DNA from 3 places in the Acinetobacter psychrotolerans genome. Region 1 is predicted to be linked to each of the others. Evidence: predicted binding sites of a transcription regulator. Region 1 holds the regulator's gene; each other region holds the start of a gene.
The links. Region 1 encodes PhoB, which activates phosphate uptake and scavenging genes when phosphate is short. Its sites were predicted from a motif close to TGTCATNAANCTGTCATAA; they were not measured.
Positions count from the first base shown of each region.

Region 2: a site for PhoB is predicted at 2,380-2,398, ahead of ACG94X_RS01700 (porin). Genes of this name have one in related genera too.
Region 3: a site for PhoB is predicted at 1,310-1,328, ahead of ACG94X_RS13595 (inorganic phosphate transporter). Genes of this name have one in related genera too.

Region 1 covers NZ_JBIMDK010000008.1:22,502-33,631, forward strand. The annotation lists gene ACG94X_RS09020 (methionine aminotransferase) at 1-919, shown strand, start outside; gene ACG94X_RS09025 (MATE family efflux transporter) at 1,060-2,427, shown strand; gene ACG94X_RS09030 (SDR family NAD(P)-dependent oxidoreductase) at 2,579-3,424, opposite strand; gene ACG94X_RS09035 (TetR/AcrR family transcriptional regulator) at 3,639-4,313, shown strand; gene phoB (phosphate regulon transcriptional regulator PhoB) at 4,577-5,287, shown strand; gene phoR (phosphate regulon sensor histidine kinase PhoR) at 5,315-6,673, shown strand; gene asd (archaetidylserine decarboxylase) at 6,901-7,752, opposite strand; gene ACG94X_RS09055 (sulfurtransferase) at 7,749-8,597, opposite strand; gene pncB (nicotinate phosphoribosyltransferase) at 8,708-9,916, opposite strand; gene ACG94X_RS09065 (roadblock/LC7 domain-containing protein) at 10,221-10,577, shown strand; gene ACG94X_RS09070 (ribbon-helix-helix protein) at 10,741-10,932, opposite strand.
Region 2 covers NZ_JBIMDK010000002.1:4-11,133, forward strand. The annotation lists partial or broken gene ACG94X_RS01695 (IS5/IS1182 family transposase) at 785-986, shown strand; gene ACG94X_RS01700 (porin) at 1,146-2,249, opposite strand; gene ACG94X_RS01705 (HIT family protein) at 2,472-2,888, opposite strand; gene ACG94X_RS01710 (YARHG domain-containing protein) at 2,917-3,165, opposite strand; gene ACG94X_RS01715 (NAD(P)-dependent oxidoreductase) at 3,268-4,140, opposite strand; gene ACG94X_RS01720 (alpha/beta fold hydrolase) at 4,158-5,249, opposite strand; gene ACG94X_RS01725 (O-succinylhomoserine sulfhydrylase) at 5,389-6,576, shown strand; gene ACG94X_RS01730 (YbaB/EbfC family nucleoid-associated protein) at 6,739-7,068, shown strand; gene recR (recombination mediator RecR) at 7,079-7,675, shown strand; gene ACG94X_RS01740 (ribonuclease D) at 8,028-9,170, shown strand; gene ACG94X_RS01745 (YcgL domain-containing protein) at 9,349-9,654, shown strand; gene ACG94X_RS01750 (hypothetical protein) at 9,647-10,060, shown strand; gene ACG94X_RS01755 (AAA family ATPase) at 10,081-10,932, shown strand; gene ACG94X_RS01760 (vWA domain-containing protein) at 10,946-11,130, shown strand, end outside.
Region 3 covers NZ_JBIMDK010000017.1:46,416-57,545, reverse strand. The annotation lists gene metH (methionine synthase) at 1-754, opposite strand, end outside; gene ACG94X_RS13595 (inorganic phosphate transporter) at 1,374-2,993, shown strand; gene ACG94X_RS13590 (hypothetical protein) at 3,199-4,749, opposite strand; gene ACG94X_RS13585 (hypothetical protein) at 5,345-6,589, shown strand; gene nfuA (Fe-S biogenesis protein NfuA) at 6,870-7,508, shown strand; gene ACG94X_RS13575 (TonB-dependent receptor domain-containing protein) at 7,769-9,841, shown strand; gene ACG94X_RS13570 (hypothetical protein) at 9,869-10,879, opposite strand; gene ACG94X_RS13565 (alpha/beta fold hydrolase) at 10,891-11,130, opposite strand, start outside.

The DNA of each region.
Region 1 (11,130 bases):
TGATGAATTACAACTCGATCCACTCACTGAAATCACCATTACAGCAGGTGCAACGATCGGGATTTTTAGTGCGATACAAGCCTTCATCCATGCAGGTGATGAAGTTATTATTTTTGATCCAAGCTATGACAGTTACGCCCCAAGCGTTCAATTGGTTGGCGGTAAAGCCATTCATATTGCGCTAAATGCGCCTGAATTTTCGGTCGATTGGAATCAAGTCAAATCTGCGATTACCGATAAAACTAGAATGGTGATTGTGAATACGCCACACAATCCGACGGGTGCGATTTGGGCAAAACAAGACTGGTTAAATTTGATAGAACTGATTCAAGATAAAAATATTATTGTGTTGTCCGATGAAGTTTATGAACATTTAATTTTTGACGGTGCGAAACACTATTCGGCATTGTCATTTCCACAACTCAGAGATCGTAGTTTTGTTGTGGGTTCTTTTGGTAAAACATTTCATGTCACAGGTTGGAAAACAGGGTATTGCGTCGCATCACCTGAACTGATGAAAGTATTTCGTCAGATTTATCAATTCGCCAATTTCTGTGGGGTGACTCCAGTACAAATGGCTCTTGCTAATTATATGTCACAACACCCTGAACATATTGCAGGGTTATCAAGCTTTTATCAGCAAAAGCGCGACCTATTTATTTCAGGGATCGAGCATTCAAAATTCAGTTTGATCCCATCTAAAGGCACATTCTTCCAAAATATCGATTACAGCGCTATTCGCCCAGATTTGAATGATGTTGAAATGTGTAAAATCTTAGCCGAAGAATACAAAATCGTGGCAATTCCTGTTTCTGTTTTTTATAAACAAGCACCTGAAAATCTACGCTTAATTCGTTTTTGTTTTGCGAAGAAAGATGAAACATTGATACAAGCCTGTGAAATTTTAAATCAAGTTTAATCATGTACATTTAAAATGAGTTTATTCTCAAATGAGAAGAATTTATAAAGCCTGAGTTACGGAAATACTCAGGCTTTTTTTTAGATATATGTTACTGTCATAAAAGAAATAAACGTAAAATTTGGACAATAGAAATATAAATGCCAACACGTCAGAATATGATTGATCACCCACAGTTTTGGAAAGCATTTTTAATCTTTCTAGGGCCGCTGATCATCACCAATATCTTGCAAAATCTTTCAGGTACAGTAAATACAATTTTTGTGGGGCAAATGCTCGGTGTAGATGCTATTGCTGCAATTTCGGTATTTTTTCCCATCTTATTTTTACTGTTGGCTTTTGTGATAGGTCTATCTTCTGGGGCAACCGTTTTAGTTGGACAGGCATGGGGCGCAAGAGATATTGAAAAAGTACGTACTGTTGTCGGTGCATTGCTATTCATGACCCTCATTGGTGGAACGATCATTGGATTGGCTGGTGCACTTCTCTCCGAACAGATTTTATTGTTACTTGGCATTGACCAAAAGGTGATGCATCTGTCTGTGCCTTATGTCAGATGGATGTTACTCGGTAGCCCATTTCTATTTATTTATATTACTTACACGTCTATTCTGCGTGGTGTCGGTGACAGTACCACACCACTCATTGCATCTGGTCTCACCATTTTAATGGGTGTAATCATCACCCCTATTTTAATTGGCGGCTATTTAGGTTTTCCTAAAATGGGGATTGTTGCACCTGCGATTGCGAATGCAGTAGGCTTTGCCTCAGTTTTAATATTCCTCTATATTTATTTAAATAAAAAAAATCATATATTGAGACCAGATGCAGCATTGATCGCACATATTCGATACCACCCTGAAATTAGCCGTCTTATTTTAAAATTAGGCATTCCAACAGGGGTTCAAATGGTCACCAACTCCGTTGCAGGTTTGGTGGTGATTGGACTGGTGAATCAATATGGATCACATGCTACCGCAGCGTATGGTGCAGTCAATCAAGTTCTGAATTATATTCAATTTCCGGCATTATCAATTGCCATTGCAGGCTCAATTTTTGCAGCACAAGCAATTGGTGCAGGTAAATCTGAATTACTTGCTAAAGTCACCAAAGTCGCTTTACTGAGTAATATTCTGATTACTGGTGGTTTGGTTTTATTGGCTTATTTATGTTCTAAATATTTGATGGCATTGTTTATTACCGACCCAACTGTTATTGAGTTAGGGCAACAGTTACTCTTTATTGTTTTGTGGTCAATCTTATTTTTTGGGGCAAGTGCAATTTTTGCATCAATTATGCGAGCGAGTGGAACCGTAACTATTCCTATGATTTTTAATATTGTTGCAATCGTTTTTATAGAAATACCTTGCGCTTATTTATTTAGTCAATGGTTTGGACTCAAAGGCATTTGGTATGCCCTCGCACTGACTTTTTTCAGTCTATGTTTAATGCAAGGTTTGTATTACCAATTTGTATGGAAGAAAAAAGCCATTCGAGTACTCATATAAATATCGATTGAATGCCGCCATTTTCGATTCTGGTCAGGTCTCCGGATTCATGTTGATCGCAATCAAAATAACAAAGTAAATGTAAAAAACCCATAAATTGTCTCCAACTTATGGGTTTTCAGTTTCAAGCCTTATGTGGTAAGGCTACACATTATTTTGGTTCTAATTTTTTACTAAATTTAGTCGCATAAGCTGTAATTTTTTGATAACCCGTCGGTAAAATACGCTGTACTAAATCGAGGACTTTCGCATCATTACCAATCAATAAACGACGTTGATCTTTCAATACTGCATCTAACATTTCTTGTGCAGCTTCAACCGCAGGCTTACGTAAAAGTTTATTAAAGGCTTTTGCAGACTTCTCTGGATTCATACCAATCGTACGGATGCTGTCACTCATACGTGCATCATTTGCGATATTGGTACGAATACCACCTGGGTGTACACAAAGTGCTGATACACCACAGTTTTCCAAATCTAATTCTTGGCGTAAAGATTCAGTGAATCCACGTACTGCAAATTTAGTCGCATTATAAGCAGATTGAGTAGGTTGTGCAGTCAAACCAAATAGGCTTGAAATATTGATAATATGCCCATCACCCGTTTTCTTGATATAAGGTAGGAATTCTTTCGTTCCGTAAACCACGCCCCAGAAATTGATGTTCATGATCCATTCAAGTTCTTCATAGGTAGCGCCTTCTACAGTAGAACCCAATGCAACACCTGCATTGTTAAAAATCATGTTTACAGAACCATGATTTTGTACAGTTTCTTCTGCCCAAGCTCGCATTTCTTCAACTTTAGCAACATTGACTTTTTTACTTGTTACACGGACGTTATATGATTTGACCAATTCAACTGTGTCAGCTAAACCTTTTTCATTCACATCACTAATGGACAAATGGCAACCTGCTTTTGCCAATAAAATAGCAAGTTGTTGTCCCATACCAGAGCCTGCACCAGTAATTGCAGCGACTTTGTTTTTAAAATTTTTCATTGTTTATCCTTGTTTTTAAATCCGCACAGCAACTTTTCATGTTGCGCAGCACACTCACTCAATATAATTTTGACAATCAATATTGTCAAATATTATATTATAATTTCTTCGATGGGTTTTTATACAGAAAATCTAAAATAGGTTTCAATGACTTTTATTGCTAAAATAAGCGCAACATTGTGACAATTGACCATGACTCGAGTATTTTTCTTCCATGACTGAGCAACTTTTAACAGAAACAAAAACAATTAAAAAAGCAGCTAAAGAGCGCCAATTCAAAGGTATGTCACTCTCTGAAAGAAAGCTTGCACGTAAAGAAAAGCTGATTGAAGCAGGTATAGAAGCCTATGGAAATCACGGTTTCTTTTCTGTCACTGTAAAAGATATTTGTAATGAGGCTAAGCTGACCGAACGCTATTTCTATGAATCATTCAAAAAAAGTGAAGACCTTTTCCAAACTATTTTTTTGCAGTTAATTGAGCAACTACAACAAACGGTAATGAATGGTGTGATGCAAGCTGCACCAGAGCCTAAAAATATGATCCATTCAGGGCTTACCGCTATATTCACAATGCTTAAAAATGACCCACGTGTGGCACGAATTATCTATGTCGATGCCATGCTGGTTCAAGAACTACATAACCATGCCACGATTCATGAAACAATGGGACGATTTGACCGCCTCATTCACTCATTTGTGATGTTAATGTTGCCGCAAATTGATCGTTCTGAACAAGAAATTTCATTGGTCGCAACAGGGCTGAATGGCTATGTCACACAAATTGCTGTACGTTGGGTAATGGGGGGATTCAAACAATCACTTGAAGAAATCGTTTCAGCTTGTGAAACTGTATTTATCTCTTTGATTGATTCATTCTCACAAAAATAGCAATTTTTGAGCGCAAAATTTTGTCATCAAACTGTCAAAAATATAAATTTGAAGTGAGTCGCAACCAATTATTAGATTTATAATCATGGGATTAATCATCTAAATATCATTGATTATTCATGAAATAGACTATTATTTGTCACATTTTTTTGCAAAAATTTAACTATATCTCCCTTTTGCAATGATACTGTCATAATTAATCTTTGTAATAAGCCTGTCATAAATAAAAAACGGTACACCGTTCATACATAGGATATTGCGTTGTGAAAGATGACTATATATTAATCGTCGATGACGAACTTCCGATTCGAGAAATGATTCATACCTCATTGGATATGGCTGGTTTTCAATGCTTACAAGCTGAAGATGCAAAACAAGCCCATCAAATGATTGTCGATCAAAGACCGTCTTTGATCTTATTAGACTGGATGATGCCAGGTGGCGTAAGCGGTGTAGATTTATGCCGTCGCTTGAAACGTGATGAAAACTTATCCGAAATTCCAGTCATCATGCTGACTGCACGCGGTGAAGAGGATCATAAAGTTCAAGGTCTTGATGCTGGTGCAGATGACTACATGACCAAACCATTTTCCACCCGTGAATTGGTTTCTCGCATCAAAGCAGTATTGCGTCGTGCAAATGCGTTGAGTGGCGAAAAAACTATTGATGCCAATGGCTTGATTTTAGATCCTGTGAGCCAACGTGTAAGCTTTGATAACAAAATTTTGGAAATGGGACCCACTGAATACCGTTTATTGGCATTCTTTATGACCCATCCAGAACGTGCATATACACGCGCCCAACTGCTTGACCAAGTTTGGGGTGGTAACGTATATATCGAAGACCGTACTATTGACGTACATATCCGTCGTTTACGTAAAGTCCTTGAACCCTATGGCGCTGACCGTTATGTTCAAACCGTTCGTGGTACAGGATATAGATTCTCTACTCGTACAGATGTTGCTTTAGGCTAAAGCATTATTAAGGTTAAATTATTTTTTATGTATGAACCCTACCCCGTCCCAGATCTTGCACTCGAACATAAAAAATTTCGTTATAGCAGTTTATGGACTTTCGCAAAGCAAGATTTACGCTTACTGGCGTTTTTATTGATTGTTGGAGGTTTTGTAGGTTTAGGGATCGGGTATTTTTGGATTTGTATATCCATTGCATTTGCGATTTTTTTTATTTTTCAATTGCGCTCTTTGTATCTGGTCAATGAATGGATTTCGAATCGTCCTTATGATTCGCCACCCAATCTTGAAGGAATCTGGGGAGCGTTACTTTTTAATGTATATCGCGCACAACGACAAGAACGAGTGGTACAAGCTGAAATGGTTGGATTAATTGACCGCGCGCAATCCTCTTTGGTTGCCTTAGCTGAAGCTGTTGTTTTGACAGATGAATTACATCAAATAGAATGGTGGAATCCTGCTGCTGAAAAACTTTTAGGTATTCAACCTCTAGATCGTGGACGCAATATTTTAACCATTATTCGTCAACCGAGCTTTTTCGAATATTTTAATAATATTGATCACTCTCCAGATGGCATCAAGATTAAGTCTTCGGTTTACGAAGAACATTATGTACAAATCAAATTGACTCGATTTGGCAGTGAAAGCCGTCTCTTAGTTGCTTACGATGTCACGCGAGTACATAACCTCGAACAAATGCGTAAAGACTTTGTCGATAATATTTCACATGAATTACGTACACCACTTACCGTATTGAGTGGCTATATCGAAACGTTTACTGACCAAGAAGACTTAAATCCTCGTTGGAAACGTGCTTTTGAACAAATGCAATCGCAAACACGACGCATGAATGCATTGGTAAACGATTTATTATTGCTTTCACGTCTAGAAGGCAATAAACAAATCGCGAAAAATCAAATTATTGATATGCCAAATTTGATGCATCAATTATTTGATGATGCTCAAGCTTACAATGTCGATTATGGACATACCTTAAACTTAGACATTGACAGTCACTGCGATTTAATTGGCTCAGATGTTGAACTTGCCAGTGCTTTTAGTAATTTAATTACCAATGCAATCAAATACACACCGAAAGGTGGCACAGTTACGATTGGTTGGCACGATGATGGTGAACACGGTTATTTTACCGTACAAGACACAGGCATAGGCATAGATCCAAAACACCTTCCACGACTGACAGAACGATTTTACCGTGTAGATAGCGCTCGTAGCCGTCAAACTGGTGGAACAGGTTTAGGATTAGCTATCGTTAAGCACGTTTTAATGCAGCATAATGGCTATTTAGAAATTGATTCCAAGGAAAGCCACGGCTCAACCTTTAGAGTTGTATTTCCTAAAGATCGACTTGATTTTGCAGGTTAATATGCTATTTTGAGCCAATAAAATATGTACTGAAATATAAGCTCAAATTCTCCATTGTATAGACTGTATTATGCTTTGACAGATGTACAAGCTTGAAAATAGTCTTATTTCAACACGATTCAATAAAAATATGTTTTATAAATTATTGATGCAAAAATCAATGTGCAGAATTGCTTCCCCCTTTTTAGAGGAAGGTTCCAATCTAAATTTTTGAGCAAAAATATGATTTAAAGTGTATGCCCTAAAGCTTCACCCATCACTACAGCAGAATTCGCAGTGAATGCGGCATCCCAGCTCATTTTATCCTGTTCAAACAGTACAATTGCGGTTGAACCTAAGTAGAAACGCCCTAGCTCATCACCTTTTGCCAATTTTAAATCATGATAGTTCAATTCCAAACGACCCGATGGTTTGACCTTGCCAGTCGCTACAGTTTCAATCCCTGCAACAATCATTGCGCCGACTAAAACCACAGCCATACGTCCTAAATCCGTATCAAATAGACAGACCATACGCTCATTACGTGCAAACAAACCTGGAATGTTTTCCGCAGTAGTTTGATTCACAGAGAATAATTCACCTGGAATATACAAGGTTTCTGTCAAAGTCCCTGCAAAAGGTACATGCACACGATGGTAATCACGAGGTGACAAATAAACCGTGGCAAATTGACCATTTTGGAATGGTTTAGCCAATTGTGGATCGCCAATAAGCTGATCGACAGAAAAACATTGTCCTTTGGCTTGAAAAACATCACCATTTTCAATTTTTCCAATTTGCGAAATTGCACCATCGGCAGGAGACACAATACTTGTTGAATCGGCATCAATTTCGCGCACACCATTTTTTAATGCACGAGTAAAAAATTCATTAAATGATTTATATTTCAATGCATCTGTTTGTTCAGCAATAGATAGGTCGATGCCATACTGTGCTTTAAATGCTTGAATTGCGATATTTTTTACAATGGGATTTTCACTTGCTGCAACTTTACCAACGACACGGCTAAGTTGTTGCTGTGGAACAATTTTTTGAGTTTGAATAAAAATTTGTTTTTTTAACTTCGATGTAAGACTCACGCAGGTGATTCTCCAGTAATAATTGGACTGTCGAGGCGATTGCCCCACTCGCTCCACGCACCATCATAGGCTTGAACATTCCAATCGAGTAATCGACCCAAAATATACGCTAGACCTGACCGATGATGTGATTGGCAATACACCACCACGGGTTGATCTAACTGAAAACCTAATTGTTCTAAACGTTGTTGCGTGCGTTCTAAAGGATGCAATTTTAAATGATTTTGACGATTAATAGCAGTACTCCATTCAAAATGAATTGCATTTGGAATGTGACCGCCGCGTCTAGCAGCTAAACGTTGCCCTGTATATTCTTCTTCCGTTCGGCAATCCCACAGCTGAATGTTTTGCTGTTGTACTTTTTCTAATAATTCAGAATATTGAATTCGATATTGGTTGATATTGTTTAAATTGGGATTAAATAGTGACTCTACTTTGGTCAATTTTTCATTGTCCGCAGAGGTTGGATAACCTGCCGCAAGCCATGCGTGAATGCCGCCATTGAGCAAACTGGTGTTATAAAAACCCAAACAATGTAAGTTCCAAATTAAACGTCCTGCCCAAGCACCGCCTTCATCATCATAAACAACCACATGGTGTTCCGGCGAAATATTCAAATACTCAATAAAAGTCTGTAAAGCTGCATCATCGGGGAGTAAACCAGAGGCTTGTTCTTCTTGACGCACCAATAAGCGCGGTTTGACATGCAGTGCATGCGGAATATGCAATTGTTCATAAACAGAATTGCGACTGAGATCGACAATTCGGAGTTTCTCATGCCCTAAAAATGGCACAAGTTGTTCTGCTTCTATAAGTAATCCGAAGTTAAAAGTCGTTGCAGTCATACGCTTTTCTAATTTGAGGCCCTGAACAAAAAAGATCTTATCATAGTGTTTTTTGTCAATATGCTGATTTTTTACATTCTTTTAGCAAAAAATCAGCTATTGATTTTCAATTATTCTACAACTTCAGCTATTTCAAACACCTGACGTAAGTACGCTAAGAAAGTGTCATTATCTGTCATGGTTTTTCCAGGACTATCGGAAATTTTTGCCACAGATTGACCATTACATTCTACAAGCTTTAAGACGATATTGAGGGGGGTTTGCCCCATGTCATTGGTCAAATTTGTACCAATCCCAAAACTCACTTGGAAACGATCTTTAAAGTACTGATAAAGACTCCAAGCACGTTCCAAATCTAAGCCATCACTAAAAGTTAACATCTTGGTTTTAGTATCAATTTTGAGTTTTTTATAATGCTCATAAGCTTTATCACCCCATTCAAATGGGTCACCACTGTCATGACGTAAGCCATCAAATAACTTGGCAAAATACAAATCAAAATCACGTAAGAATGCATCCATACCCACGACATCGGTCAGTGCAATACCTAAGTCACCACGATATTCTTGTACCCAAGTTTCGAGTGCCGACTTTTGAAAATCTCTCAATCGAACATCAAGCGCTTGGAATGCTTGAAGAAACTCATGTGCCATCGTTCCAATCGGATAAATATTTAATTCTTTAGCAAGTAATACATTACTGGTACCACGGAATACGTTGGGTGCAGCCGCATGAAGCGTTTGAATCACATGACGTTGCCAATCTAAGCTATAACGACGGCGAGTACCAAAATCTGAGACCAATAAAGGTGGATCATTCGGCTTTTGATCTTTTTGATATTGTTCTAATAATTTAACTTTGGCTTGTAGACGACGTTCACCTTCGAGTAAAACTTCATCTGTACGAATACGACTGAAATAAAGTTCATTTACAATCGCCAAAACAAAAATTTCGAACATCATCGCTTGAACCATTGGACCTTCAATCCAAATATCTAAACGACCTTCATGATCAATACTGGCTTTAATAAAACGGCGTTTCAGTTGGAATAGTTCTAAGTAATCGACAAAATCACTTTTTATAAAACGCATACTGCGTAAATAGACTAACTCATCTTCTTTGAATTTTAAGGTACATAGTTGGTCAAGTTGATGATTTAAATCATCAAGAATATCTGCCAGTGGATAAACCGTAGCATCCAAATTACGACAGCGGAAATGGTACACGCCATGCGTTTGAGGAAATTTATGTAATACCACTTGCAGCATCGTAAATTTATACAAGTCAGTATCGAGTAACGATTTTATTAATGGTTGCATAGCATACTCATTTAGCAGATCTTCATTCACTATAAAAAGTTCATTCATTCTTGCATATCAAAAAAAAGTTTTGTTTGATTTTCAAACTAAAGTCTTAGTTTTGAACAAAATTCTACATTATAAGTTCGTACGCTGCATAAACATTAACATATTATTATCATAATATTCATATTAAGTATTTTTTAGTTAACATTAATTGCAATATAATTATTTTTTAATTAACATAAAATTAACAAAACTGGATATTTTATAAATACTTAAGAAATATCTAACCAACATTTTAATTAAATTAAAAGGAAAAATCATGGCTAAGTTTAGCTTAGATGAACTAATGGATATTGATGGATTTATTGCGGCAGCATTAGTCGATAGCTCAAGCGGTCTTGCATTGGCTACAGCCGGTTCTGGGGTAGATTTAGAACTTGCAGCAGCAGGTAACACAGAAGTTATTCGTGCAAAACGTAAAGTTGCAAAGGCTTTGAATTTAAAAGATAACATTGAAGATGTCTTGATTACTCTAGGCAAGCAATATCATGTATTACGTCCATTAGATCGTAATGAAGAACTTTTCTTATATTTGTTATTAGATCGTCAAAAGTCGAATCTTGCAATGGCTCGCCATGAGTTGAAAATTTTTGAAAAAAGTTTAGATTTTGCTTAATTCTATCTAAATCAGAAATAAAAAAAACCTGAATTATTCAGGTTTTTTTTATTTGAATACAATCTTGTCTTGAAATAAATTTATGCAAGAGAGGCTTTTCATAACTTTCTTTTATTTATCATTCACTATGCTCAGGAAAAAATATTAAAAAGATGAGAATCTTCTATTTCTGTTGCTCAGGAATATTCATTTGAACCTTGGTTGCGTAATCTACACCATGCGTATTGAGATATTCTCGGATCAACTGACGAACAACCTGAGAAGGTTTTAAGTCCTGCCGACTACATAATTCTTCAAAAGCTTGTTTTTTTACAGGGTCTATCAAAATAGTCAATCTTGCTGTCTTATTTTCCATAACATTCCCCTTTAACCCATCAATGTAAATTAAATGATAATATGATTATCATTTAATGTTCTCAAGTAATTTAAATTGCATCTTTAATAAATCATACATTTCTTTTTAAAAATAGTGAGATATAAGCCAAATATCATTATTTCCATCAATCCCATAAATTGTATAGGTATTTTATTTTTTTTCAAATCTGCTGCGTTC
Region 2 (11,130 bases), on a different contig from region 1:
CTGATGGTAGTGTGGGGTTACCCATGTGAGAGTAAGTCATCGCCAGCTTTTAAATTTAAACACCCCCTCCGCTAACGCAGAGGGGGTGTTTTTTATTGCGCATAATATTTTATAAAATAACAAAATAAAACACAAATGAATGAAATTTAAATTGTATGCTGCGAATAAATAGAAGGACCAAGGGACAATTCGGTTGTATTTAAATGTTTGAAAATTGAAATCGAACTTCATTGTCCTCGGTGCCAAGGTACAAGTATAAAGATATCAAGCGCGGTGGTAAGCAAAATTACCGTTGTAAAGAATGTAGCAGAGTTTATTAGTTATCATAATCTGACGTATTTAGGATGTCATTCAAATGTAATCAAATTGATTTTATTTATGCTTGCCTGATGTTGCGGAATTCGGGACCTTTCAAAGATCATGAAGTTGAGCATTGGCAAGATATTGAAAACTTTAACAGAATCAAATTATGAGCTTATTCCAAAGCAATTACATTATAAGGGTTTGGAAGTAGGTGAGTTTTGGACATGTGTAGGTGATAAGAAAAGTAAGCACAGAAGCTAAAAGATCGAATAGAAGAATTAAAATTTAAAAATTCTTTCAAATATCTCATGTTAAAATAAAGATAAAGTGATTAAATTATTGGTGGAGTTTTGAATTGTATGCTGGTTCAATCTCTCAATAAAATAAATTCACTGTATTTTCAACGTTTTTGATATTTACACTATGAGTGAAATATGATCAGTATACTTTTTCAAACACCACCGAAAAACTGATACTCAATCAAGCGAATATTCTTAGAAAAGGAAACATTAAATCTAACAATGATCATATGGATTGGTATTCGTATAAAATCAGAAATTTAGTTGAAAATTTATTTGCTAGATTGAAACATTTTAGAGATATAGCTACACGGTTTGATAAACTAAAAAGGAATTATACTGGAGTAGTTGCATTGGCATATATAGATATGGTTGCCACTATGAAATGTCAACAGACCCTAAGCGAATAGAGCTATAGCTAGCTTTATACTGTTGTATTTGCTACTCAAATAAGTGCTTTAAACCTATGTAGATGATTAAAAATTGATAAATTTTAAAAATAAAACGGCAAGTGAACTTGCCGTTTTTTATAAAGGTATTAGATTAAAAGTTATATTCCATGCCTAAACCGATGACAGTCTTTTTGTCATCTTTAACAAGCCAATCACGTTTTTGCTGACCAACAACGCCATAGAATCGAGCTTGTTTATTAATGTTGTAGTCTGCACCTATACCGTACAGGTCCTGTTTACGATCATCACGACCATTTAGTTCAGTCGTTGATGAAATATATTCAGCTTTCAATTTAACTGGCGTAGATGGAATTACATATGCTGCGGTTACACCGTAAGCATTTTCCTTTAAACCTTTAAATGCTGTAACGGTAGCAGGTGTGCCAGATGTGGTTGTAACGGTATCATCCGTTGGTTTAGCTGTTTGCCATAAAGCACCAAGCACTAAACCATCAAGACCAGCTGGTTTTAAATCTAAAGAGCCAGTAACACGTACAGCATCAGAGTAGATTGTATTACCACCTAATTCAGAGCTATAAGCGTTATATTTAGAAGCAACACCGAAATTACCTGCCACAGCAGCCGCTAAACCATAGTCTTTATTGTCATAAGTAAGCGAGGTTGAAATACCATCACCAAAACTATCACGGCTACCTTTTTGACCTTTAGCATCATTTTTTAAAGCAGATGATTCTTCACCTTGTTGGAACATGATGTTAAAAGCTAAACCAGCAAGTAATTTTTTATCAGTTTCAAAACCAATGACATTTTTCAGACGATCTTCACCAGCTACAACTGCTGTCATATCAAGTTCATTGTGATCATTGAAAATATCTTGGTTATTTCCTGCGGCTGTTTTGAAATATGAATCAAATTGTCCAATTTTTAAAGTTGCAATACCATCTGATTTAATACCAATAAAACGGTTACGCATACCCAAATCTGTACCATCACCATCTGTATTGACTTGCCATTCTGCTAAATAAACAGCAGATAATTTATCAGTTAATTTTTCTTCACCTTTAACACCAATACGTGAAGCATTTGAATTGACTTTAGTTACGCTTTCATCTTTAAAGCCATTTTTGTCAATTTGATCTAAGGTTACATTGAGCTTACCATACAATGTTGGCGCTGCTTGAGCTGCGTTTAAGCTAAGGGTGGCGATTGCTGCAGCGAGTAGCACTTTTTTCATTGAGATTTCTCCAAAACAAGTTCAATTGGCATGTTGCCGTTGCTTTTTTTATCCAGTAAGTTCTGAGTTATTCATTGCTTACCAACTTGCATGCAGTATCTGAAAACTTTGTTACAAATAAGTGAAGAATAAATGACAGTTTAATGACCTAAGATAATTTGAAAATTCAGACGAAAAAAATGAGGCTATAAAAGCCTCATTCTGTAAAATAATGAATCTAAATTAAGTCAGTTCTGCTTTGATTTTTTCTGCAAAAGCTTTGATTTTTTCTTGGTCACCCATTTGCAAAGCATGTTTTCCTAATTCGTGTATAGAGCTTGGAATCAGATGGAAGTGAACATGCGGAACAGTTTGACCTGCAGCAGCACCAGAAAGTTGCATAAGAACAATACCATTAGCATCTAATCCTTTTTCGATTGCTTGAGCAATTTTCTGAACGATTTTGATAGTGTATGCGGCTACTTCTGGATCTAGATCGAGCAGGGTGAGTGCAGGTGATTTGGGGATAACCAGTGTGTGTCCATCGGCTTGTGGCATGATATCCATAAATGCTAGAACTTGATCATCTTCATAAACTTTAATGGCAGGAAGTTCTCCACGTAAAATTCGAGCAAAAATGTTCTGATCATCATAAGCCATGATTATTTCCTTTAATGCGTAAATGTTATTATTTACAATTCAATTCTTTCTGACGTTCCTTGATCGTGTCAAGTTTTTGCTGTTCTTTCTCATTAAATTTCGGCTTGGTTGTGTTGCAATTGTCATTACCATACAGTGCTTTAGCTTCAGGATCTTTAAAACAGAATCCTTTAGATGCATAGATGACATTGTATTCATCTTGCAATTTTTTGCATTGCTGCGCATTGTCATCGGCAAAAGCGTGTACACCTACGAACATTGATAAAGTCGAAAGCATTGCAATTAAATATTTATTCATGTGAAGACCTCAAATTTGACAAATTGGTTTGTCACTTTATTTGATTATAAGGTTTAGTTGTGTTTATTCAATGACTAAAAATTAGTCTAATGTAATTTTACTCCATGATTCGTACATTTTTACAGCTGTCGAAAAATCACTGTTTGGTTCCGCGAGGTTACTTGCATTTTGAATCAAGCTTTGTGTTAAACCAATGACAGGTGCGGAAAGTTTGGCTTGACGAATTAAATCTACCGCAATACCTGTATCTTTAGCCAATAATGGCAATGCAAATGTGAGTGGGAAACTGCGATTAAAAACGCGTTGTGGTAGCACGGACTCTGTAACGCCACTTTTACCACTCGAAGCATTAATACAATCTAGCGCTTCATTTAAATTTACGCCATGTGCTTTGAGTGTGGTAAATCCTTCCGCAGCAGCACATAAATGAACAGCCATCATCATATTATTTACAGCTTTTACCGCAAAGCCTGCACCAGATTGCCCGACCAATTTGATCAGTTTACCCATTGCTTGCATTGCAGGTAAAGCAATTTGGAATGCTGTTTGTGAACCGCCAACCATGAAGGTTAATGTTGCATTTTCAGCCCCAATGGTTTGACCGCTGACAGGAGCATCTAAAAATTGTACATTTTTTAGAGCGAGTTCTAAGGCAAGTTTTTGTGCAGATTCAGGTACTCCACTGGTACAGTCAATCCAAATAGCACCTGATTTAATCGTGACTGTTTGAATCAATTCTTCTACATCTTTACTGGTCGGCAAGCATGAAAAAATAATGTCTGCTTGTACGGCTTGTTCTAATTCAACCGCTTGAGTTTTATATTCAGTTGCATGTTGTTTGGCTTTTTCAAAATTTCGATTCCATACATAAACAGTATCGAAATGCTTGGGTAAATGCGCTGCCATACGATAGCCCATTGCGCCTAAACCAATAAATGCAACTGTAGTATTCATAACTTTCCTTTAAAACTTTATATTTTTGTCGACCTAAGTTCTAACCATTGAGCAAGTGTCGGCCAAAATTCATCTGCACTTTTTTGACTGGACATTAAACCCAAATGTCCCCCAGGTATGAGAGTAAACGTGACATCTTGGCTATTTGTCAATTCGCTTAAAGGCTTAACTGAGTCGGCAGTAACCATTTGATCACCTTTTCCTGCTCCAATCATCATAGAACAATTAATATTTTTTAATTCAATTTTATGATTACTCAATTGAATTGAACCATTTTTTAATGGGTTTTGAAGCCAGACATTGAACAGCATGTCTTGGTTTACGCCGCCTGGATAATCAACCATATGATTGAGAAAGTTTCCGAGTGTAGCGTGTTCATGAAGCAGTTCTTTATCGTCTAAATTGAGTAATAATTGCTTATGACCTTCATACCAACCTTTCGGGTCGAGTACTTTAAAGCCTATTGCATTCATGAGTCCTGTTGTATGAATTAGATTTTTAGGTAATCCACCTTTGTACAAAGTGTTTTTTAGTTTTGGGCTTTTAATGATTAAGTTATTAATTTTTTTATATAATTTACCGATACCACCTGAAGCATAACTATCAATTGGACTGGCTAACACAATTAAATTTTTGACATAATTGGGTTGTTTAAATGCAGTGTAAAGTAAGACAAAAATACCTGCCATACTCCATCCATGTAATGAGATTTGATCACTTTTAGCATGTTCTCGAATTTTATCAATACAGAATGGGATCGATTCATCAACAAAATTAAGAAAATTAAGAAAACGATCGCTATAGTTGAGTTTGCCCCAGTCTATAAGATAGACGTCAAAACCTTGCTCTGAAAAATATTTAACCAATGAGCGATATGGATACAAATCGTAGATCGCCATATTGATCGCAAGAGGGGCGGTAAAAACCAAAGGTTCTTTAAATTTTTTTTCTGCTGCTGCATAGAATCGAACTTTAGTTTGATTATGCTCCGCAATAATTTCATAAGGCGTACTTTGAGATAAAACCAATGACTTACCATTGAAAATACGGGTTGTTAGATTTTTTAGCTTTGATTTTCGATCTTGGAATTTCGTCATAACTCGTGCCATATGTAATTTTGTCGCATTTTTGTGCAGAATAAGCCAAGTGTAAGCGATAATTTCAGATTATACCTTGACCTTAAATACATAGGACGCTCAAAATGTTGGCAATATTTTACAAAGGCAGTTTTAGGACTGAGTAGTTGAAATGAGCCAGCACGACGACATCGAATACCAACTTGATACTTTAGCCATTCGTACAGGTCATATACGTAGTTTTGAAGGCGAGCATAGTGAGCCGATTTTTCTAACTTCATCTTTTGTTTATGAGAATGCAGCAGAAGCAGCAGCAAAGTTTTCAGGTGCTGAGCCTGGTAATATTTACTCACGTTTTACCAATCCTACTGTGGCGATGTTTGAAAAACGTCTAGCGGCTTTGGAAGGTGCTGAGCGTGCTGTGGCGACAAGTTCTGGTATGGCAGCGATTATGGCAGTGGCTATGTCGTATTTAAAAGTGGGTGATCATGTGATCTGCTCACGCGCTGTATTTGGTTCAACGGTTGCTTTGTTTGAAAAATACATTGCTAAATTTGGTGTTACTGTCGATTTTGTCGATTTGACAGATTTAGGTGCATGGGCGGCTGCGGTTCGTCCTGAAACCAAATTGCTTTTTGTAGAGTCACCATCGAACCCATTGTCGGAAGTTTCGGATATTCAAGCACTTGCAGATTTGGCACATGCGAATGGCGCACTCTTGGCAATTGATAACAGTTTTTGTACGCCAATTTTGCAACAACCCTTGAAGTTTGGTGCTGACCTTGTGATTTATTCAGCAACTAAATATTTAGATGGACAAGGGCGTGCATTGGGTGGCGCTGTAGTCGGTAATCACACATTGCTTGAAGATGTGTTTGGTTATGTGCGTACCACAGGTCCTTCAATGAGTCCATTCAATGCTTGGATATTCTTAAAAGGTCTAGAAACTTTACGTTTACGTATGAAAGCACATTCTGAAAGTGCACAAAAAATTGCAGAATGGTTGGCGATTCATCCGAAAGTTGAAAAAGTTTATTTTGCAGGCTTAAAAGATCATATCGGACATGAATTGGCGGTAAAACAACAAACTGGCTTTAGCGGAATCGTGTCTTTTGAAGTAAAAGGCGAACGAGAAGGCGCATGGAAAGTGATCGATAATACGCAATTTATTTCGATTACAGGTAACTTGGGTGATGCGAAATCGACCATTACTCATCCTGCGACAACGACTCATGGTAAACTTTCTGCAGAAGTGAAAGCAGCAGCGGGTATTTGTGAAGGTTTAATTCGTTTGTCTGTTGGTTTGGAAGAAGTAGACGATATTATTGGTGATCTTTCACGTGGTTTAGACTTAATTTAATCGTTTAGTCTACTGCTACAGCAAATATTTAAAATTTGAACTCGGTTTAATTCGTTTTTGTTTTAAACCTAGATTACAATATTTTCGATTAACCTATTTAACTTAGATCTAATTCAAATTCACTTTTTGATTTGTAAATTAAGATTTTGTTCGGAGAGTTTTATGAACATCAATATGCTTATGCAACAAGCACAGCGCATGCAAAAAGACATGGAAGGCAATGTCAAAAAGGCCAAAGAAGAACTTGCTCAAACTGAAGTTCATGCTGAAGCTGGTGGTGGCTTGGTAAAAGTGACAATGACTTGTCGTAATGTGGTAAAACGTATTGAAATCAGTCCTGATCTTTTACAAGATGATGCAGACATGATTGAAGACTTGATCGCTGCTGCAATGAATGATGCTGCGCGCCAAGCGGAAGTTGTTACAGAAGCAAGAATGAAAGAAGCGAACTCAGGTATGGGATTACCACCTGGTTTAGCAGGTATGTTTTAAGGATTGATAGGTGTTTAGCGACCGTTTTGATCAGCTTGTACAAGCCTTACGAATTTTACCAAGCGTTGGGCCAAAATCGGCTCAACGTATGGCATTGCATCTGATCATGAAAAATAAAGAAGGGGCGATTGGCTTAGCGCATGCGTTAAATGAAGCCACTTCTTATATTCATGAATGTAGTCTTTGTCATTCTTTAACTGAAAATGAAATTTGCGATATCTGCTGTTCCAGTGATCGTGATGAACAATTACTGTGTGTGGTTGAATCTCCAGCAGATGTTATGGCAATTGAGCAGAGTGGCAGTTTTAGAGGGAAATACCATGTTCTGGGCGGACATTTATCGCCTTTAGATGGAATTGGTCCTGAAGAAATCGGTATTCCTTATCTTGTTCAGCGATTAAGCAATGGTAATGTGAGCGAAGTTATACTCGCCACCAATGCGACTGTAGAAGGGCAAGCAACAGCGCACTATCTGGTAGAAGCGACCAAGCATTTATCATTGCAGATGACGCGTATTGCTCAAGGTGTACCGCAAGGCGGTGAGTTGGAATATGTCGATAGTCATACTTTAAGTCAAGCTGTGCACAATCGTATGCGAATGAAATAAGTTTAAAAGTTCTAAAGGAAGGGTTTGTTGATCTTTATAATTGTAATTACAATTTTGTGATTCATTTATAAAGAATGAACAAATCCTTTTTTATACAAATATGCATACAATCAATATAGTTTTTTAGGTAAAATTTAAAATAGGTTTAGTTTAATTGACTTGAAATTTATTATTTTTTCTAAAAAATGAAGGATTAAGTTGTAAAAGCTATTTATAAATGAATGAGATTTTATAAAATTATATGAAAAATAAGGTATTTATGGAGGATATGTTTAAAATTGTTATATTTAAATTTTATATATTAAGGTAAAATAAAATTTCATTTGAATGTAACATTTTGACTCAAACTGACATGTTCCGATTTATTAATACGCAAGCTGAACTCGAAAATGTTCTCACATTGATGCAACAGGCGTCGACTTACGGTTTAGATACCGAATTTATAAAAGTCGATACACTATGGCCTAAACTCGGTGTGTTTCAAGTAAATGTTAAAGATCAAGTCTTTTTACTTGATGGTGCAAGCTTGGATTTCCAGTGTTTTTGGACGCAACTTTTTCAAGCTCAACAAAATATATTTCATGCTTGTGGAGAAGATATTGATCTGATTTATCATTATGCGGATAAAAAGCACTTAGACAATGTTTTTGATACGCAAGTGGCACTTTCATTTCTAGGTCATGGTTTACAAGTCAGCTATCAAAGTGCATTGAAATTGATATTGGATATTGATATTGATAAAGGCCAAACTCGATCAGATTGGTTAGCACGTCCCTTGTCTGATGAGCAAATGAATTATGCAGCCAATGATGTTTTATATATTATGAATTTGGCTGAAAAAATAAAATCAGAACTAATCAGCAAGCAACTCTATCAGCAAGTATTAGAAGATTGTCAAAACTTAACTTTTGAGATTGCTTTAGAAACACCCAAAGAAAAACTATATAGCGATGTTGGTAATTATCGTCATTCACGTATACAACTGATGCAGCTGCAACAATTGAGTGTTTGGCGTGAAGAAATGGTTAAAGCGTTGAATCAGCCTCGCAGCTTTATTTTAAAAAGTGCCACAATGGTGGATTTGGTCGAGGTTAATCCTAAAAATAATTTTCAGTTATCGCAAGTTAAAGGCATTAGACCGAATATTGTGCGTGAACATGGTAAAACGATTTTAGATCTACTTAAATTTTTACCTGAAGTCGATGAGTGGCCTTTACGCATCGCACGCCCAATTAAGCATTCTTCTCAAGGTGTAACACTTGAAGTGGATCAATTGATTGACCAAGTTGCCCTTGAAACTCAAGTGCCTAAAGAGGTGTTAATGCGTAAAAAATGGTTGAATGCTTTATATCATCATGTGGTTTTTCATGGTGATGAAAAAGATCTACCTCGCTATTTATTGGGTTGGCGTTATGAATTATTGACTCAACCGTTAATTCGTTTATTGAATGGTGATGTCCAATATCTCAGTACGCAAATGAAAGTGAATGACTAGTCTTCATTGCTCGAATCATTTTTAAGCTTTATTGATCTAATAAAACCTTCGATTGATGATTGATCAAATAGTTGCCAATTAGTCTTAAATAACGACTGATGCGTTAATTTTAGTTAATGTATCCGTCGTTTTTTTCATGTAAGCTGTGACATGAGTTTTATTGAAGCTGTTGTTTAAAATGCATTGTGATATTTATAAATCGAGCAAAAAAGATGAATTATATCTTTATGTGGCTCGCCCAAATCATCCGAATCAAGACGAAAATGATGACCCACTAAGTGTTCTGTCTGAACCTTTACGTATCGCATTCGGACGTGCAACGCATGTTATGCATCTAGAACTAAGTGAATCTAAAAAGTTAGCACGTGTAAATGTGTTGCATGTTTTAGATTCACTAAATACAAAAGGCTTCTTTATGCAAATGCCGCCAGAAGGTTTAATCAATCCGAATGCGGTAGAACCAGAGGGACTACGTGGTGCTTGAACAGTTAACAGGGATGTGGACAAATTTCCTAGATCTATTAGATTCTATCCCAGAAGATAATATTGCGATTTCAGTCTATATTCTTGGGACACTCTTAATTTTAGGGTGTTGGTATGGCATAGCAAAACGCTTACCATCACCACTTGGCGGTATTACATGGATTATTGTATTTGCAGTTATTGCAACCCCAACAATTTCTGAAGGACCTAACTCCGAGGTTGCGCCCGCAGTATTCGGATTGTTATTTGGTATTTTAACCAAAGATACACCATTAATTTGGTCAAACCTTGCATTGATTGCCTTTGTTATTGGTATTGGCTTAATTGCAGGTTTCTTTTGGTCTAAGTACAAAGCCAATAAAAATATGCAACAAAGCACTGTAGCAAAAAATATTTCACCACTTTAAATAAAAAATAAAGGTTAGTTATGTCTGTCGATTCTCAACAATTCACAGGTACTGAACAGTATATTGCGACTGATAGTTTGAAACTGGCTGTAAAAGCAGCTCGTGCATTGCAAAAACCATTGCTCATTAAAGGTGAGCCGGGTACAGGTAAAACTCTGCTTGCAGAGCAAGTTGCAGAAAGCTTAGGTCTTAAACTCATTACATGGCATATCAAGTCTACAACCAAAGCACAGCAAGGTTTGTATGAGTATGATGCGGTTTCACGCTTACGTGATAGCCAGCTCGGAGATGATCGTGTTTATGATATTAAAAACTACATCAAACCGGGCAAATTGTGGGATGCGTTTACCAGCGAAGAACGTTGTGTATTGCTTATTGATGAAATCGACAAAGCAGATATCGAATTTCCAAACGATTTGTTGCATGAATTAGATAAAATGTCGTTCTATGTCTATGAGACTGGTGAAACGATTACCGCAACACAACGTCCAATTGTAATTATTACGTCTAATAATGAAAAAGAACTTCCAGATGCATTTTTGCGTCGTTGCTTCTTCCATTATATTGACTTCCCTGATGAGGCGACCATGCGTGAAATTATCGCTGTTCATTTCCCCCATATTTCAGGTACTTTGGTTTCAGAAGCTTTGCAGGTTTTCTTTAAATTACGCCAAGTTCCTGGTTTGAAGAAACCACCATCAACCTCAGAACTGATTGATTGGTTAAGCTTATTGATGGCAGATGATATGCCTGAAGATGTTTTACGTAATCATGATAAATCTAAAGCAATTCCACCTTTATATGGTGCATTGATTAAGAATGAACAAGATGTGCAGTTGCTTGAGCGTTTAGCCTTTATGTCACGTCGTTAATAGGGAGATCGCCATGTTTGTGCGATTATTTTATACCCTGCGCAAATATGGCGTACCTGTTTCGACTCGTGAACTGATTGATCTAAATCGGGCGATTGGTGAGGGTTTAGTTTTTGCAGATCAGGAAGATTTCTATCAACTGGTGAAAACGGTTATGGTCAAAGATGAAAGATTCTTTGATAAGTTTGACCGTGCCAT
Region 3 (11,130 bases), on a different contig from region 1:
GCATTGCATCTGCACCGAGCGCACAGTTAAAACCAATCGACAATAAATCGCCGTGACGTACAGAGTTCCAAAATGCTTCCGCAGTTTGACCTGTTAAAGTACGACCAGAAGCATCGGTAATCGTGCCCGAAATCATTAATGGTAATTCACGACCAAGTTGGTTAAAGACTTCTTTTACTGCAAAAATGGCAGCTTTACAGTTCAGTGTATCAAATACAGTTTCAATCAGCAGAATATCCGCACCGCCTTCAATGAGGGCGTGTGCAGCTTCAATATAGTTTTCTTTTAGCTCATCAAAGGTAATGTTACGAAAAGCAGGGTCATTTACATTTGGTGAAATTGAACAAGTACGTGATGTTGGCCCCAAGACACCTGCAACAAAACGAGGTTTGTCAGGTGTTGAATATTTTGCACAAGCTGTCTTGGCAATACGTGCTGCTTCAAAGTTAATCTCATGAACCAAATCTTCCATGTGATAGTCCGACATGGAAACACGTGTGCCGTTAAAGCTATTGGTTTCAATAATGTCAGCGCCTGCATCTAAGTAGGCTTCATGAATATCCTGAATAATCTGAGGTTGAGTCAGCACTAAAAGGTCATTGTTACCTTTCAGGTCAGATGCCCAATCGGCAAAACGCTCACCACGGTAATCGGCTTCTTCCAGTTTATGGCGTTGGATCATCGTTCCCATCGCACCATCAATGATCAGGATACGTTGAGCGAGAAGCGATTTTAGGGTGGCAAGTGTCGACATTTAAAACTCTCAGACAGGTTTTCAAAACGTGCAATATATTATCAGATACTCTATGCGAATGCTGTAAAAGCTGATTTCAACTAGATTTTATTGCTCTTTTAATGATGAGAATATTTTATTTGAAAAATTGGTATTGTTGATAAGCAGAATGATTAGATCAATTACTTATAACTAGTAAGGATACAGAAGAATGCTTATAAAATTTATTGATATACGTCACCTTTTATAAGGATTCATTATTGGTATTACATTTGCAAAAGTTTGAGACGTGAGCATTATGGGCAGAAATTTAAAATGATATCGATGAGATGGTTATTTTTTCATTAAATTGTCATGAAAGCAGTGCAATATGATGTTGTTAAAGTGGTCAGTTGTAATATTTGACAGAAATATTACAAATATTATTGGATCAAGAAATGTCTTATTTTTGTCAAAATAGAAAAGCTTTAAAATAACAAGCATATGATTTTAAATGATAAAAATAATATTTGGTTCAAAAGTATTGCAAAATTATGGAGTGAAATAATTAAAAATTCACTTCATAAGGCAGTTATCTGTCATATAATTGTCACAATTAAATTGAACAATAAGGGGATTTTATTATCCTCTTACCGTCTGCATGAATTCGAATTTACCTCCCGTCTCAGATTCTGAACATTCAAACACTGTAAAGTCGACCAATGTTCACGCACCTACACCGAAATTTTTTATGCCGGTGTTTTTGACGATTATCATTGCCACACTAATCTATATTGGTGTGCAATTAAATGCAGATTTATCGCATGTACCACCTTTAAGTTTATATTCTGTTACGCTTTTAGCGACTGCTTTATTCATTGCCTTAGGCTTTGAATTTGTGAATGGTTTCCACGATACAGCCAATGCTGTAGCGACCGTTATTTATACCAATGCCTTGCCTGCGCCTGTCGCAGTGATGTGGGCAGGTTTTTGTAATTTTCTTGGAGTAATGGTTGCGAGTGGTGCAGTTGCATACGGTATCATTGCATTACTTCCTGTTGAATTGATTATGAATGTCGGAAGCGGCGCAGGTTTTGCCATGGTTTTTGCCATGTTAATTGCTGCAATTCTTTGGAATTTAGGAACTTGGTTCTTAGGTATTCCAGCGTCTAGCTCGCATACTTTAATCGGTTCGATTTTAGGTGTAGGCATCATGAACTACATTTTGCACGCTTCAAGTGGTGCAAGTGGTGTAGACATGGATCAAGTGACTAAAGTGGGTAAGGCTTTATTATTCTCCCCATTGATTGGCTTTGCTTTTGCCGCGGTTGTATTTTTATTGGTGAAGAAAATATTTAAGAATCAACTTGAATTATTTCAACCACCTGAAGGTAATAAACCACCACCGCCACTGATTCGTGCCATTCTTATTTTCACCTGTACCGGTGTAAGTTTTGCGCATGGTTCAAATGATGGGCAAAAAGGTATGGGCTTGATCATGTTGATTTTGATAGGTTTAGTTCCACTTGCTTATTCTTTGAATAAAAATTTAGACCATCAACATTTACAGTCTTTTTCTCAGTTATCAAGTCAAACTGCAGCAGCGATTTATACGCAGCATACAGATATTTCAGATGAACAAGCACGTACAACCATTACCAAATATATTCAAACCAAAGAAATCTCGCCTGAAGTTGTTCCAGCTTTGGCAAGTTTGACAGATCATTTGGGTGAACGTGTTGGTCAGTATGGAAATTTGAAAGATATTCCAGAAGCTGAAGTTTCATTATTACGTAATGATATGTACTTAAGCACGACTGCATTCAAACGTTTAGATAAAGCAGAACAACTGCCGAAAATGAATGAATCACAGCAAAAAGTAGTTAAAGAATATCGTAAAAACTTAGATTCGTTCCTACAATATATTCCAACTTGGGTAAAAGTTGCCGTTGCACTGGCGCTTGGTTTAGGAACAATGGTGGGTTGGAAACGTATTGTTGTGACGGTTGGTGAACGTATTGGTAAGCATCACATGACTTATGGTCAGGGGATGTCGGCAGAGCTTGTGGCAATGACCACAATCGCAGCAGCTGATGGTTTTGGTATGCCAGTTTCTACAACGCATGTTTTAAACTCCGCAGTTGCAGGTACTATGGTGGCGAATAAATCTGGATTGAATTTTGCGACTGTACGCACCATTCTTTCGGCTTGGATCTTTACCTTACCCGCAACGATTTGTTTATCGGGTGTATTGTACTGGTTATTATTGAAAGTATTTTAATCTGTGATTTAGCTTAACTTTGAGCTTAGAACTGAAGTTAAAAGAAACGCTGCGATTGCAGCGTTTTTTATGCACTTAACTATTTGAAAGTAAAATTAATCAGCAGTTCAATAAACTGTAAAATATTAAAAAACACTTAGACTTTGAAATCTAAAGCTATTCACAATAAAAAACTTATGATTCGGCAACGAAAAAATAGCTAAGCTTACTTTTTCAATTTTCCAAAGAATTTTTTCATAGGGAGTTTATCTGTTGCAAAGCCATAGATTGCTGCAAAAGGTAGTGCTGTACGTGCAAGATAAGCAACTCGCCATAAACCGCCGTGATTTGCACCTTCCATCATCAATTCTAAAGGATGTTCCATTGTTGTTTCAGGGTTAGAAACAGAATCAGGATTTTTTAAATCATGAATCCATAATGCCGCCATGATGGCATTGGTTGTTTCAGGGCTAAATGCTTCTACATCAAAAAGACTTGCGCCATTAAATGCCGCTTTGAGTAATGGGTTTTTGGTGACTGAATAGGTCGTTGTAGATGGTGCAATATTAATACTGACACGCTGACCTTGATGTCTTGCTAAAGTTGCACGCCATTGTTGGATGCGTTTTGCCAAAGCATAATTTGGGCCTTGTTCAACCACTAAACAGTCTGCAATACCGTAGGATTTACCATTGTCCGATAAAATAAGCTTTTGATTATTATCTTTAAAAAATTGCTTCATGGACAGTGTAGCAATGCTTTTACTTAAAATAATCTCTAGTTTTGAGCGTTGTAAGTTTTTATCTGTAGCACCTTCAATCACTTCTTTTGGTACGGCATAAACATCAGTTGGTGTACACATATACATCAGTGAAGAATCAGGTTTTTGCTCACTGACATGGCTCATAATACTGTCCATTGCCATGGAAACACGGACATGTTTTTCACCGTCCAAATAAGCAATAGATGCTAAATCTAGTTTGTGCGGATTATCACAGAGCCATTGGGTAATTTCTGGAATCTGAGTGAGCAGATTAGTACCTAATTTTGCTTTTAATTCGTCAATCTTGTCTGCATCTATAATGTGTTCAAAATGAGGTGCATAGAGAGTGGCATTACCATTTTGAATCGTTTTGAGTATTTTTTCCCAAACACGTTCATTGGGTAAATCAATAGCAATAATATTGGCTTTCCAACGAGATAACCAAGTCAATGGTCCTGCTTCAGATGCAGCACCAAATAACACCATGGTTCGGTCTGATAAATCAAACCATTCAGGATGCGCATTCACCTCACGTAAAGCCTTTGCATGGCTAGCTTCGATAATTCCCGTATTTTCCCAAAGTTGAATTTGATTGAGTAAGCTTTGACCTTTTAAATTTTGCCCACGATACGGCACAAACCATTCCGGTGCAGTATCGGATTGACCTTTGAAAATATGTGTTTTAATTTTTTCTGTAAGTGGAACAGACATAACATCTTTGAGTGAATATCTTTGATTATCTCTAAAAAAATCAAAGCTATGTTGAGCTTTATGTAAGCCTTGTTTAGCAATGGTAATCGGATTGTTGACTGATTTGATGCCATTTTCGACCAAAGCTTTAAAATAAGTTGGATAATTTTGTCGCCAGTTTTTTTCATCTAAAGCATGTTGCGAAGTGCGATTATCAACAAGTGATAATGCTTCGGCAATGATTTCTTTACCAACATTGGAAGAGCTTGATTTTTGGCTAATTGGGTCGATAGGGAATTGTAAACCTTCATTTGAAATGGACATGCAAAATATCTCGTTTTAATTTGTCTTTAATATACAGATGTATACATTATCCATGCCAAGTTAAAGTTTATGGTGGCATAAGATGCCAAAATTGAGAGAATTATCCATTAAAAAATGAAAGAATATTGATTGTATAAATCGTTAAGTTGTACGAAATTCAGTATAAATTTTTGCTAAAATTTGTCTCATCAAGACAACGATTCTTATATGTATAAAGTACAGAATAGAGATTGGAATATAAAGAGAAAGAATGGATATAGTCTGAATTTATGGGTGTTTGAAATGATGATAGTCCGCCAGATCTACTTTAAGCCACTTAGTCTTTTCCTTAGTTGTGCTCAAAAAAATGCTTTTATGCATAAATTTATAAAAATAATGAATTCTAATGTTAAAAATAGATAAATTAATAGTTAAGTAATATCAGATAGATAGTTTGTTAGATTATGTAAAAGCATTGATTATAAAAAAGCTATCCCTCATTTGAGGAATAGCTTTAATTTTGAAAAATAATAAATTACACAACAACGAGATAGAAAGTTTAAAAAATATAATTTTTTAATGTTCGAGATGAGCAGTTGTGAATAGGAGAATGACAATGAAGCAAAAAGTATGGGGTTGGATGCTTGCAGGCTTATGTATTACAGGACTAGGTTCTGCACACGCTAAAGAAATTTTTACTTCTGAAATTCAGGTGGGAGATCAAGCTGCGAAAATATTAACTTATAACAATATTTCGAATGTGGCAGATCAGTACGATACAGCGCAGATGTTGAAAATGTTCCCGAATTACAGTGATACAACTCAGGTTGCTGCAAAACTAGATTTAAGAGGCGTTGATGTAAAACTAGATTTTGCTGAAAATTCAGGCAAGTTGAACTTCACTATTCCATCACTTGGAATCGTTCGCAGTTATGGTGAAGTTAATGGCTCAAGAGAAGATGCTAAAGATGCATTTTTGGATGCTTTAAAAGGCGAGGATAAAAACTTACTCAAGGCTTTAACTAAGGAATGGGTAAAACACTCACCTATTGACCCCGTTGCAGGTAATCCAACCAGTTTATTATCCACAATGGTTGTATCATCTACAGACAGTTTTTCAGATATGACCAGTAATCAAACCTTAGGTATTAAAAGCACTTCAGGCAGCATTGGAATTATGCCGCGTTTTGGTCGCTATACTCAGGCTGGTTATGGGGTAGATGTTTATAACTTACCATTGAATTATGCGCATTGGTTTGATTCGAAAGATATGGGTATTGCGGTTGATATGCCATTGACGCTCGTAGATACCGAAGGTTCACTAACAGGCAGTGTTAATCTGGGGATTGGTCTGAATTTTAAAGTGACTTCGAATCATGCTTTTAGTTGGTATTTGATGCCACAGATTCGCGGTGGAGTTACTGCTTCTGAAGATTTCGGAACAGCTGCACTGATTTATGGGGGAGGGCTTGGGAGTAATTTACAGTTTCCACTGAATGAGCGTAGCAGTGTCGGAATCATTAATATGGTGTCATATTATAAGACCGATCCGATTAAAATTAAAGATTTTAACAGCGGTTATGATTTACAGAATACTGTCTATAGAAATGGTGCGGAATATAGCCATGTGCTAAGTCGTAGTGTGAACAATAGTCCTTTGGTTGCAAAATTCCAGTTTGCAAGAACTGACTATCATGGTGATGAATTATTCTCCGAAGTTTCACATGATATTTCGGCATCGCTAGGGTTTAAAAATCAGAAAAAGAAAGCATGGGTAGATGAATATCGTGCGGGTGTTACTTATACCCATGCAGATAAAGGGTTAAAAGGCTTTCTGCTTAATCTAGGCTATGTTTTTTAAAAATGAGAGATTGAAAAAAGAACAATAATAAACTTCAGTTCAGATATTCAGATCCCGTTGCATGGATGAAGCACTGTCCATTTGAATATCTGCTGAAATATCTGTTATAGCAACAGATAATTTAAGGTTTTTCCCTCCGCCACTCTGAACAGGGTGGTTTTTTATCAATAATTTTCTCTGCAAAATAAATATCTAAATTAATTCCGACAATTTTAGTTGATTTTTTTTAATTTGACCTCATCTTCAGTTAAAATACCGACTTCAGCTTGAGGATAGAGTTATGTCGACTGAGAACACCAATACTGCAGTTGCAGAAGAAATTCCAAATTTATTAATTACTCCGAATGCACAAGAGTATTTAAAAGATCTTTTGGAGAAGCAAAACACTCCGGGAATTGGCGTTCGTGTATTTGTTGAAAATGCGGGTACTCCTCGTGCTGAATGCTGTATGGCATATAGTGCACCTGAAGAAATTGCGCCCACAGATTACAAACAAGACTATGCTGAATTCCCTGCATTTATCGATGCGCCGTCTATTCCTTATCTAGTAGATGCGGTCATTGATTACAACAAAGACCGTTTTGGCGGTCAGTTGACGTTCCGTGCACCAAACTCAAAAGTTCCACGTGTAGGTCCTGGCGCTTCAATCGAAGAACGTATTACTTATGTGCTCCAATCAGAAATTAACCCAGGACTTGAAGGTCATGGCGGAAATTGTGCATTGGTAGAAGTTGTTGAAGATGAAGAACACGGTTTAACAGCTGTACTCAAATTTGGTGGTGGTTGCCAAGGTTGTTCAGCAATTGATGTAACTTTGAAACAAGGTGTTGAAAAGACATTACGTGAGCATGTTCCTGAACTTGCTCGTGTTGTTGACCAAACGGATCACAGCCAAGCAGAAGGCGCTTATTTTAAATAATGAGCTTCAATATTTGAAAAGTGTTGTAGAAAACCTCCGAATTTCGGAGGTTTTTTTATATTTAGATATCGGCTAATTAAAAAATATATCTAATCTTAAAAAATCCTTAAGAATTAAAAATAATCGAGCATTAATTAAACAAATAAATACTAATAATGAGAATTATTACCATTATTTATTGTATTAGTATATCTGTTTGTTAAACTGCGTATCGAAATCTCCCGTATTTGTTCATAAATCAGCCTCTTTGGAATACTTTTATGTCAAGCCGCATTATCCAATCTGTCTTATCTCTCTCGATTGTTTGTATTATGATAAATGCTGCACATGCAGTAGATTCACAAAAAAAATCAAGTGAAATAGAATCTAAAACGAATGATTTAGCCAAATTACAAACTATTGTTGTGACTGCGGCAGGTTATGAACAAGATGTAGTAAATGCACCTGCATCGATGACTGTGATCAGTCGAGAAGAGTTAGAAAAGCGTCAGTATAATGATATTACGGATGTGTTAAGAAATACGCCAGGGGTTGTAATCTCAGGGGCTGGTTCGGCACAGACGGTGAGCATTCGTGGAATGGGCTCAAGTTATACGTTGTTTTTGGTGAATGGGAAGCGTCAGTTCTCTAAAGATGTGAATCCAAATGGCGATGATAGCGGGTTTGAAAAAAATATTTTACCGCCAATGGCTGCGATTGAGCGTATAGAAGTGATTCGTGGTCCTGCATCGACTTTATATGGTACTGATGCCATGGGTGGTGTAATCAATATTATTACTAAAAAAGTAAGTGATGAATGGTCGGGTACGGTCGAGTTAGGCACAGTTATCCAAGATCAAGGCAATTCTGGCGACATTAAAAATGGCTCTGCTTATTTGGCAGGTCCTTTAATTTCCAATAAATTGGGTATGCAACTTGGCGTAAATAAGTCTAAACGTGAAGAAGACAGTTATGTCGGTGGTTTTAGAGGGACAGATGTAGAAAGCCTCAATTCAAGATTGACCTATTTAATTAATGATGATCATGACCTTGAATTTGAAGCAAACTTCATGAAACAAGAGTCTGAATCGACTGCGGGAAAAACGATTTTAAGTACAGGTGCAGATTCATATGGGCGTAATTATCGTCAAGTTTATGGCTTAACACACAACGGTCATTACAGTGATACTTTAAGTAGTAACTCATATATCCAATATGAAAATTCAAAAAATCCAGATCGTATCAATAGTTCAACGGGTCTAAGTGGAATTGAACTTGAAACTTGGTTGGCGAATAGTCAGTGGAATTGGCAGCTAAACAACCACAATCTTATTGGTGGGGTTTATTTTAAAAATGAATCTTTAGTTGATAAAGCAACAAATCAAAATGCAAAAATGCCTGTTACGGAGTTAGAGCGTTGGGGTGCTGCAATTTTTGCAGAAGATACTTGGTCTATTACAGATACATTTAATTTAACCACGGGCTTACGTTACGATCATGATGAAAATTATGATGGTAATTTCTCTCCACGATTATATGGTGTGTATAACCCAACCGATGCATGGACATTCAAAGGTGGTATTTCTACAGGTTATAAGCAACCCGATTTAAAGCAATCATCAAGTAATGTGCATTCTGTAACTGGTAAAGGCAGTGCCTTTATCATGGGGAATGATGGATTAAAGCCTGAAAAATCATTAAGCTATGAGTTTGGTACAGCATGGCAGGGTGATAAATCTAAAGCTTCAGTTACTGCTTTTTTTACAGAATTCAAAGACAAAATTACCGAAATTCGTGAATGCTCATCACCGAATGGTAGTAATAGTAATTCAGCAACATGGGCATGTGAAGACCCATTTGGACGTATAGATCCGAAAACAGGTGATATTCGATTATGGAATTTTATTAGTTCACGAATTAATGTGGACGAAGCAACAATGCACGGTGTAGAAGCTACTTTTGATACAGAGCTTGCTGATGGTGTTAACTTAAGTACGAATTATACATATACGGAAACTGAGCAAAAATCGGGTAGTTTAAAAGGACAACCTTTAAATGAAATACCTAAGCATATGTTTAATGCAACTGTAGATTACAGTATTAATGATGCAATGGATGTTTGGACGCGTTTACATCATCGAAGTCAATCATCTGCTTATTTAGGTCGTGCCTCGATGTCTGAACCAACACCTGCGTATCAATTCTTAGATGTTGGATTTAACTACAAATTTACTCAAAACTTAAAAGGTAAATTTGGCGTATATAATATTTTAGATGAAAAAGCTGAAGATGCGGACGGTGATCAAGTTCTCGACGGGCGTCGTTACGGTATTAGTTTCATCGCAAATTTTTAATTAATGATCAATTAAAAAAAAGGCGCTTTAAGCGCCTTTTTCTACATTTAAAATTTTCAAAGTTGTATCTGAATAATAGAATTTTTCTAAATAAATACGCGCACGTGATTTTAAATGTTCCGAAGAAATCATGTTTTGGAGTACAGGCTCAAGCAATACTTGTAATTGATTTTGAACCAAACTTTCATCAATATTAATATCTCTAAGTATCAAGTCAAAAGGGCGTTGTTCATTACGAACGTACCATGCAAAAACACCATCATGAACTTGTTGCTTTAGATAATCTGTTTGGCGAATATGCTCCCAAATTTCATGACCCATTTCCACAGTTTTTGGTAGATCGGTGACTTCAACATATTGGCGTAAAGTACCGACAGGCACTTTTTTAATTTTATGCCAAAGATTGGCTTGGAAATGATAGAGCTTATTATCATCAAATTGTTGGTTGATGACTTGCTCACTCAATTGACTAATTTTAATAATATTTTTTTTAAGATAATGTTTAACAGTATCATCTAAGTTGGTATCTGTAACTGACTCTAAAACGGATTTTCCCATTTTCATAAAGCGACCCACACCAGGCACTTTTTTATTCATCACAGAATTATCAATATAGTCTTGAATCGAATGATGAATAAGTTGAGTTAGCATGGTAGAAAAAGCAGCATTATTCACAACACGTTTAATCAATGCTTGGCGATGCCCCGATTTACTTGTAATATATTGTGCAATTTTATCAATAGTTGTTACTGGAATAATGTCTTCAATCAAGGTGTTATCGTTACTTGGATGAATCAATGCAAAACGAATATGTTCTGAAATTTGTTCAATCAACGAGCTACTTGATGGTGTTGCTAAAATTTGTTTTTGGATCAAATGATTAATTTGCTCAAACGTCCAAATATCTTTCAAGTTTTGTTTTCTAAACCAATGATAAAATTCGGTAAATTCTATTTTAATCGTTTCAGCTTGAGAAAATTCTTGATCTAAAAAAGCCAATTGAGCATCTATAAGCTGTTCGATGAGATTATTTTTCATATTATCAGGCTCTATTTATACATTTTCTGATCGGCTAGGGGATTTAGCATGGGTTGAACCTTATTTAAAAAAGCTAAATAATTTTCTGCAACACGCTCAGGTGCTTCTAATAATGGCATATGCCCGACACGATTAAGAATGACGGGTTCTGTCGGTCTTTTGAGTGTCGACTTTAATTCATTTGCCACTTCAACATTAATAATTTGATCTTGCTGCCCCCACATAATCATCGTAGGTGCTTCAATATTTTT